DNA from 2 places in the Cryobacterium sp. 10S3 genome. Region 1 is predicted to be linked to the other one. Evidence: predicted binding sites of a transcription regulator. Region 1 holds the regulator's gene; the other holds the start of a gene.
The links. The regulator HspR, encoded in region 1, represses chaperone genes until heat shock. The targets are predictions, from matches to a motif close to AAGTTGAGTCNNNNNGACTCAACTT.

Region 1 (4,223 bases):
GGCCCCGCGCGGCATCCCGCAGGTCGAGGTCACCTTCGACCTCGACGCCAACGGCATCGTGCACGTGTCCGCCAAGGACAAGGGCACCGGCAAGGAGCAGTCCATGACCATCACGGGCGGTTCCTCGCTCGCGAAGGAAGACATCGAGCGCATGGTGCGCGAGGGCGAAGAGCACGCCGCAGAAGACAAGCGTCGTCGCGAAACCGCCGAGACCCGCAACACCGCCGAGCAGCTCGCGTACTCGATCGAGAAGCTCCTCAAGGAAAACGACGAGAAGCTCCCGGCCGAGGTCAAGACCGAGGTCCAGGCCGACGTCGACGCGCTCAAGTCTGCGCTCGCCGGAGACGACGAGGCCGCGGTCAAGACCGCGTTCGACAAGCTCAACGAGAGCCAGGGCAAGATCGGCGAGGCCATCTACAAGTCGAGCCAGGCGGATGCCGCGACGCCCCCCACCGAGTCCGGCGAACCGACCGCTGACGCGGGCAAGTCCGACGAAGACGTGGTTGACGCCGAGGTTGTCGACGACGAGGAAGAAACCAAGAAGTAATGGCCAAGGACAAGGGTCCGGTCAACGGGCCGTCCGACGAAGAGGTGGAGCCGGTCGCCGCGGAGGAATCTGCGGCAGCCGAGGCGTCCGCCGAATCCGAGGCCGCTGCATCCGCTGAGGGCATCGAGGAAGACGAGCTGACGGTCCAGGACATCCTGGACGCCGCCACGCGCGAGGTCGCAGAGCCGACGAGTGAACATCTCGCCGACCTCAAGCGGGTCACCGCCGAGTACGCGAACTATCGCAAGCGCACCGAGGCGAACCGCGAGATCGAGCGTGAGCGCGTGACCGTGGACGTCGTCAAGGGCCTGATCCCGGTGCTCGACGACCTGGACCGTGCCGAGAAGCACGGCGACCTCGTCGCAGACACCGCATTCAGCACCATCGCAGCCAAACTGCGCACGAGCGTGGAGCGCCTCGGCGTGAAGCCGTTCGGCACGGTCGGCGAACCGTTCGACCCCACCGTGCATGAGGCCATCTTCCAGATGCCTACGCCCGATGTGACGGTCGACACGGTCGGCGAGGTGGTCGAGACCGGCTATTTCCTGGGCTCGACGCTGCTGCGTGTTGCCAAGGTCGTAGTCCAGGTACCGAGCGATGGCTAGCCAGGACTGGTTCGACAAAGACTTTTACAAGGTCCTCGGCGTCTCGAAAGACGTGACGCCGGCCGACCTCAAGAAGGCCTATCGCAAGCTCGCCCGCAAGTATCACCCGGACTCCAATCCGGGCAATCCTGCGGCCGAAGCGAAGTTCAAGGAAATCAGCGAGGCGCACTCGGTGATCGGCGACCCCGCACAGCGGAAGGAATACGACGCTGTGCGGGCCATGGGCGGTGGAGCACGCTTCACCGCCCCCGGTGGCGGAGGCGCCCAGCAGGGTGGCGGCTTCGACGACGTCTTCGGCGGCATGTTCGGTGGGGGTGCCCGGCAACAGGGCTACTCCTACCAGCAGCAGGGCGGGTTTGACGACCTGCTCGGCGGCATGTTCGGCCGGGGCGGCGCCGGCGGCGGCGGTTTCGGAACGTCCACGGGAGGGTTCCGCGGTTACGGCGGACCGACCCGCGGGCGGGACGTGATCGCATCCACGACCGTCGACTTCATCACCGCGACCCACGGCGACCAGATCACCCTGCAGACGCAGGATGGCCGGGCCATCAAGGTCAGGATTCCCGCCGGCGTCGCCGACGGGCAGAAGATCAAGCTCCGCGGCCAGGGCCAGCACAGCCCGGACGGCGGCGAGGCCGGTGACATCGTCCTCACCGTGACGGTGCGCAAGCACCCCGTCTTCGAGCGTGACGGCCTGAACCTGAGGCTGCACGTGCCCGTGACGTTCGTCGAGGCAGCTCTTGGCGCGACGATCGAAGTGCCGACCCTGGGTGGAGCGCCGGTCAAACTGCGCATCGCCCCCGGCACGCCGAGCGGGCGGGTCCTGCGGGTCAAGGGACGCGGCGTTGTGACTCCGAAGGGCACCGGCGACTTGCTCGCCGAGGTCCAGGTCGCGGTGCCGTCGCACCTGTCGAAGGACGCCGAGGAGAAGCTCGCTGCTTTCGCGGCGGCCCTTCCCGACGAGAACCCGCGCGACGAACTGCTGGCGAGAGCGAGAGACTGACGGTGGACGAGAACTCCCGGGTGTTCGTCATTTCGACGGCCGCAGAGCTTGCGGGCATGCACCCGCAGACGCTGCGACAGTACGATCGCCTGGGACTGGTGAGTCCGGACCGCACCCCGGGCCGGTCTCGCCGGTATTCGATGCGTGATGTGGTGAAACTGCGCGAAATCGCGGAGCTGGGTGCCGAAGGCGTGAGCCTCGAGGGCATCCGGAGGATCATCGCGCTCGAGGACCACGTGCGCCGCCTCGAATCGCGTTTGCGCGAACTCGAAGCGGCCCTCGCCGATGAACTGCTGAACCGGTCGGGTCGCCGCGTCTTCGCGGCCGGCTCGGCCGGTGAGGTCATCTCGATGCGCGCGGGCACCCGAACCCGCCGCGCGAACCAGGTGGTCATCTGGCGCCCGCTTGACGGCCGCTGATCCCGTGGCGCCCGACCCCACTGCGTTCGACCCCACTGCGTTCGACTTCGCCGCGCTCCGGCGTTTCCCCGACGTCGAGGCCTCCAACCTTTTTGCCGTCGACGCGAGCGACCGGCTGATCCTCGACGAGGCGGCAGAGAGCCTTCCCGCCGAACGGCTCGTTGTCGTCGAGGACCGGTATGGCGCCCTCACCCTCGGCGCCGCTGCGCTCTTCGGGGCCACCGGCATCCGCGTGCACCAGGACGCGCTCTCGGGCGAGGCGGCCCTGGCCCGGAATGCCGACGAGTTCGGCCTCACCGACCGCTACCGCTCGTTCCCACTGGGCCACGAGCTCCTGTCGGGCGCAACCCTTGTCCTCCTCCAGCTGCCCCGCAGCCTCGCCGCGCTCGACGAGATCGCCGAGGCGATCGCCCGGTACGCCGATCCCACGGTCGTCGTTGTCGCCGGCGGGCGGCTCAAGCACATGACCCCGGCCATGAACGAGGTCCTCGCACGGCACTTCGAGCGGCTCCAGGTCTCCCCGGCCCGGCAGAAGTCCCGGGTCTTGCGTGCCTCCGGTCCCCTCCGGGCGACGGAACAGGCGAGCCAGGCCTGGCCGCACGTCAGCAGGCATGACGACCTGGGTCTGACCGTGTGCGCGCACGGCGCCGCGTTCGCCGGCACCACGATCGACATCGGAACCCGGTACCTGCTCGAGTTCCTTGACCGTATGAAACCGGATGCCGTCCGCGCGATCGACCTCGGCTGCGGCACGGGCGTGCTCGCGGCCGCGCTCGCGCTACGCCGAACCGGACTCACGATGATCGCGAGCGACCAGTCGGCCGCCGCCGTCGCATCCGCCGGGGCCACCATGATCGCCAACGGGGTCGCCGATCGGGTCACGGTCGTGCGTGATGATGCGCTCGGATCCCAGGCGGATGCGTCCAGTGAGTTGATCCTGTTGAATCCGCCGTTCCACATCGGATCCTCCGTGCATGCCGGCATCGCGCTCAAGCTCTTCGCTGATGCCGCGCGGGTGCTCCGGCCCGGCGGTGAGCTCTGGACGGTGTGGAACACACACCTCGGCTACCGGCCGGCGCTCACCCGCCTGGTCGGGCCGACGCATCAGGTCGGCCGGAACGCCAAGTTCACGGTCACGGTCTCGGTGCGACGGTAGGCAGCCGCAGGGCTTCGGGAGGCCTTCAGGGGTGCGAAACCTTCCCGAAACAGAGGTGCAATCCATCCGACACGCCCGGGATGTGACCGGGAGTTGCGGCCCCCCACGGTTCACCGTAAAGTCATCTAAGTCACCCCACAGGTTCGGAAAGCCGAAGCGCTTACCGGCCTCAAGCGGGACCACTTCCAATCCCGATCAACGCGTAAATTCGCTGATCGAGATTGATGGCGTTTCACCAGATTCCCTTAGCGGGGGACCGAGCGAAACGACACGAAAGAAGAATAAGGAATTGCCTCGGAGCGACAGCCTGCAAGGGCCTGAAGCCGAGGTGTCCGATCCTTGAGAACTCAACAGCGTGCACAATGTCAAATGCCAAAAACCTCGTGGTTTGGATCCGTTTCTAGCGGTGAAGGGCCAAGAGATTCCTTTGGAAAACATTTATAACAACAAAGCAAGTCAGTAATGATTTGTTCTGTCAGTTTCAAACTTGTGT
Region 2 (4,223 bases), 1.5 Mb from region 1:
GGTCTTCCTGGAGCTGCAGCTGTGCCTGGACCGTCTCGATCTCGTCCCGGAGCCGGGAGGCCTCCTCGTACTGTTCGGTGAGGACGGCGGCGCTCTTCGCCTCCTCGAGTGTCACCACGCGCGCACGCAGGGCCTCGAGGGCCTCACGGTCGGGCAGGGAGCCGAGGGTCAGGCGCAGCCGGGCACCGGCCTGGTCGATCAGGTCGATGGCCTTGTCGGGCAGGAACCGGTCGGACACGTAGCGTGCGGAAAGCTCGACGGCGGCACGCAGCGCCTCGTCGGTGTAGCGCACGCCGTGGTGCTCTTCGTAGCGGCCGCGCAGCCCCGCGAGGATGCTCACCGCGTCGTCGATGCTCGGCTCGCCGACCCGCACGGTCTGGAAACGGCGTTCGAGGGCCGGGTCCTTCTCGACCTTGCGGTACTCCTTGAGCGTCGTCGCGCCGATCACGTGCAGCTCACCGCGAGCCAGCCGCGGCTTGAGGATGTTTCCGGCGTCCATGCCGCCGTCGCCGGATCCGCCGGCGCCGACGACCGTGTGCAGCTCGTCGATGAAGATCACGAGCTCGCCGCTGTGCGCGGTGATCTCGTCCATGGTCTTACCGAGGCGTTCCTCGAAGTCGCCGCGGTACCGGGTCCCGGCGACCATCGCCGCGAGGTCGAGTGCCACGACGCGCTTGCCGCGCAGTTGCTCCGGCACGGTTCCCGCCACGATGGCCTGCGCGAGCCCTTCGACGACGGCGGTCTTGCCGACGCCGGCCTCGCCGATCAGAACCGGGTTGTTCTTGGTGCGCCGGGAGAGGATCTCGATCGTCTGTTCGATCTCGTCGGCACGGCCGATCACCGGGTCGAGTTTCCCGTCGCGGGCCCGGGCCGTGAGGTCGGTGCCGTAGGTGTCGAGCATCGGCGTTTCCGAAGCGGATGCCGGGGCAGGGTCCTGGCCCGTCGCATCCGCCTGCGGCTCGCGTGCACCGGCCTGCAGGGATTCCTGGGTGACGCCGGCCGCAGCGAGGACCTGGCCGGCCGGGGAGTCCTCGTTCACCACGAAGGCGAAGAAGAGATGTTCGGGGTCGATGTAGGTCGACCCGAAGGCGCGCGCGATCTGGTGCGCGTCGAGGAGGGCGCGCTGGGCGGAGGGGGTGAGTCCCGGCGTCGCGTCTCCGGTCGGGGCGGAGCGCTCCGGCAGGCGCTGCTCGGCGGCCAGGGCGAGGGCCGCGGGGTCTGTGCCGGTATTCCGGATCGCCTGGGCGGCCGGTTCGCGCAGGACGAGGACCCGGAGAATGTGCAGGACGTCGACGTGGGAGTGCCCGTGCTCGACCGCGTACTGGGCGGCCTCGGCGAGCACCTCGTGGGTGCGGCGGCTGAGCAGCCGGGTGATGTCGATCGGGCGCCCTGTGGGTGCAGCACCCTGCTGGCCCTGCAGGTAGCGGGCGATGAACTCGTCGAACGAACCGTTACCGGAATCCGCGGGACCGAAGAATGTAGGCACGAGACCTCCTGATCTTGAAACTTGAGTGCTATTGACTCAACTCAACGTCAGGCCGTGGGTTTCATTCCCGCCTCATGCTGGGAAACCCCCGGTTACGCGGTCGGCGAACGGAGTGCGAACAGGCCCAGAGGTTCAGGCCCCGAGGATGCCGCGCGCCACGACGACGACGACGGTCACGGCCGCGACGCCCAGCGCGATCAGGACCAGGCCCCGGCCGTGCACGCCGGCGGGCATGACCCGGAGCGCGCGCATCGAGTATGCGAGCCCGACGAGGACAGCGATGACTCCCCAGAACGGGAGCACGAGAGCGAGGACGAATCCGGCGAGGGTGATCCAGAATCCGAGCGAGCGCCCGGGTGTCTTCGTCCAGTCGGCACGCGGCGCGCCGAGGGCGATCAGTCGGTTGTCCTGCATGTTCGCGCGCGGATCGTCCACTGTCAGCCCCCGTTGCTTCGAGTACCAGTCTGCCACGCGGCGGGATCGTTCAGCGCGATCGTTCAGCAGGATCGTTCAGCTGGGCTCAGAGCCACCGAGGCGGGTCGGCCGGAGTCCCGGCGCTCGAACCCACGCCGGAACCGCCACGCCCGGTCGCCCACTGGACGAGGCCAGCGAGGCTGCCGGACACGACGATGGGATGCGCGGAATGGAGGTCGCCGAACCTGCGCTCGTCGTGGGAATCAGTGACGGAGAGCACGAGGTCTCCCCCGTCACCCCGGGTCGCCCAGGCCGAGGTGATCTCGGTGAGCAGGCGATCGAGCACCTCGACCGGCACGTCGGCGAAGGATGCGCCGGTCGCGAGGTCGATCGTGTGCACCCAGAGTTCCTGGTTGCGCATCCACACGGTCTCGGACACGGCAATCTCCCGGCCGCTCGGGGTCCGGACCGGGTGGCTCCACGTCTCGGGGGTGAGCCGGCGCCACGCGGCGTCGAGCTGGATGGTCGCGACGTCGAAGAGGGTCCGCAGGGCGTCGCGGTCGAGCTCGGCCCCGGCGGCGATGTCGCTGTCGCGAGCCGCGTTCGAGACGTACATCGGCGTTTCGACGTCGGTGCGCGCCCAGGTCACGAGTCGTACGATGCCCCTCGCGTTATATGCGACATGGGCGATCACGTGACGGCGGCTCCAGCCGGGCAACAGCGAGTCGCCGTCGAGGTCGACGTTCGACAACCCGTTGAGCTCGTGCGCGAAGAACGCGGTCGCGCGACGAGCGAGCAGGAGTTGCGCGAGCAGCTCGGGATCAGCGGGGAGAGCGGTAGGTGCGGGCATTCCCCCATTCTCGCAGGGAACCGGTCAGATCGAGGGCTGGAATCCGCCCGTCGGACTGAAGGACGCGTCGATCGTGAACGGGTCGCGCACGGAATTCGAGCGATCGGATGCCGCGATGAGAGCCGCGAGTTCCCCGGCCGCCCTGTCGATGCGGTCGGGCAGCGTCTTGACCGTGTCCGCGCCGCTTCCCCAGTCCTCCGATGCGGCGAACACCGCGGTGGTGGCGACGACCGCGTGCAGGTAGGTGAACATCGGGCGGATGGCGTAGTCAAGGGCCAGGGAATGGCGTGCGGTGCCCGCCGTCGCCGCGATGACCGTCGGCATGTCGGTCAGCGACCGGTTGTCGATGACGTCGAAGAACGACTTGAAGAGGCCGCTCGCGCTGGTCGTGAAGATCGGGGTGACGGCGATGAGCCCGTCCGCGCCGGTCACGGCTTCGATCACCGCATCGAGCTTCGGGCTCGGGAACCCGGTGAGCATGTTGTTCATCACGTCGAGGGCGACGTCGCGCAGTTCGAAGATCCTGACCTCGGCGGGGATGCCTTTCTCGGCCAGGCGGGAGGAGGTCGCCTCCGCAAGACGGTCGGCGAGCATCCTCGTCGAGGACGGCTGGCTGAGTCCTGCGGTGACGACGGCGATGGTACGGGTGCGTTCCGTCATGGCTAGGCCACCTCGACCGGAGCGCCGACGGATGCGCCGACGGGAGCCGCGGCCGCCGCAGCAACGAGCGACGCGTGGGTGGGGGCATCCGGAACCGTTGCCGGACGGTTCTTCGCGAACTCGCGGCGCAGCACGGGCACAACCTCTTCACCGAGCAGATCGAGCTGTTCGAGAACGGTCTTGAGCGGCAGTCCGGCGTGGTCCATCAGGAACAGCTGGCGCTGGTAGTCGCCCACGTAGTCCCGGAAGCCGAGAGTGCGGTCGATGACTTCCTGCGGGCTGCCGACGGTGAGCGGCGTCTGCGAGGTGAATTCCTCGAGGCTCGGGCCGTGGCCGTAGACGGGCGCGTTGTCGAAGTACGGGCGGAACTCCTTCACGGCGTCCTGCGAGTTCTTGCGCATGAAGACCTGGCCGCCGAGTCCGACGATCGCCTGCTCGGCGGTGCCGTGGCCGTAGTGCTCGAAGCGCTGGCGATAGAACCCGACCATTTTCGCGGTGTGCGAGGCCGGCCAGAAGATGTGGTTGGCGAAGAAGCCGTCGCCGTAGAATGCGGCCTGCTCCGCGATCTCCGGGGTGCGGATGCTGCCGTGCCAGACGAACGGCGCGACGCCGTCCAGGGGGCGGGGCGTCGACTGGAAGCCCTGCAGCGGGGTGCGGAACTGGCCCTCCCAGTCCACGAATTCCTCGGTCCAGAGCCGGCGCAGGAGCGCGTAGTTCTCGAGCGCGAGGGGAATGCCCTGGCGGATGTCCTGGCCGAACCACGGGTAGACCGGGCCGGTGTTGCCGCGGCCGAGGGTCAGGTCCACCCGGCCG

Region 2: the regulator HspR is predicted to act here: its motif matches at 1,505-1,529, upstream of RHM57_RS05415 (ATP-dependent Clp protease ATP-binding subunit).

Annotation. Positions count from the first base shown of each region.
Region 1 covers NZ_CP133773.1:3,924,483-3,928,705, forward strand. The annotation lists gene dnaK (molecular chaperone DnaK) at 1-547, shown strand, start outside; gene RHM57_RS18215 (nucleotide exchange factor GrpE) at 547-1,152, shown strand; gene RHM57_RS18220 (DnaJ C-terminal domain-containing protein) at 1,145-2,155, shown strand; gene RHM57_RS18225 (heat shock protein transcriptional repressor HspR) at 2,158-2,574, shown strand; gene RHM57_RS18230 (methyltransferase) at 2,561-3,730, shown strand.
Region 2 covers NZ_CP133773.1:1,162,707-1,166,929, reverse strand. The annotation lists gene RHM57_RS05415 (ATP-dependent Clp protease ATP-binding subunit) at 1-1,486, opposite strand, end outside; gene RHM57_RS05410 (hypothetical protein) at 1,619-1,957, opposite strand; gene RHM57_RS05405 (maleylpyruvate isomerase family mycothiol-dependent enzyme) at 2,007-2,750, opposite strand; gene RHM57_RS05400 (FMN reductase) at 2,775-3,410, opposite strand; gene RHM57_RS05395 (LLM class flavin-dependent oxidoreductase) at 3,413-4,223, opposite strand, start outside.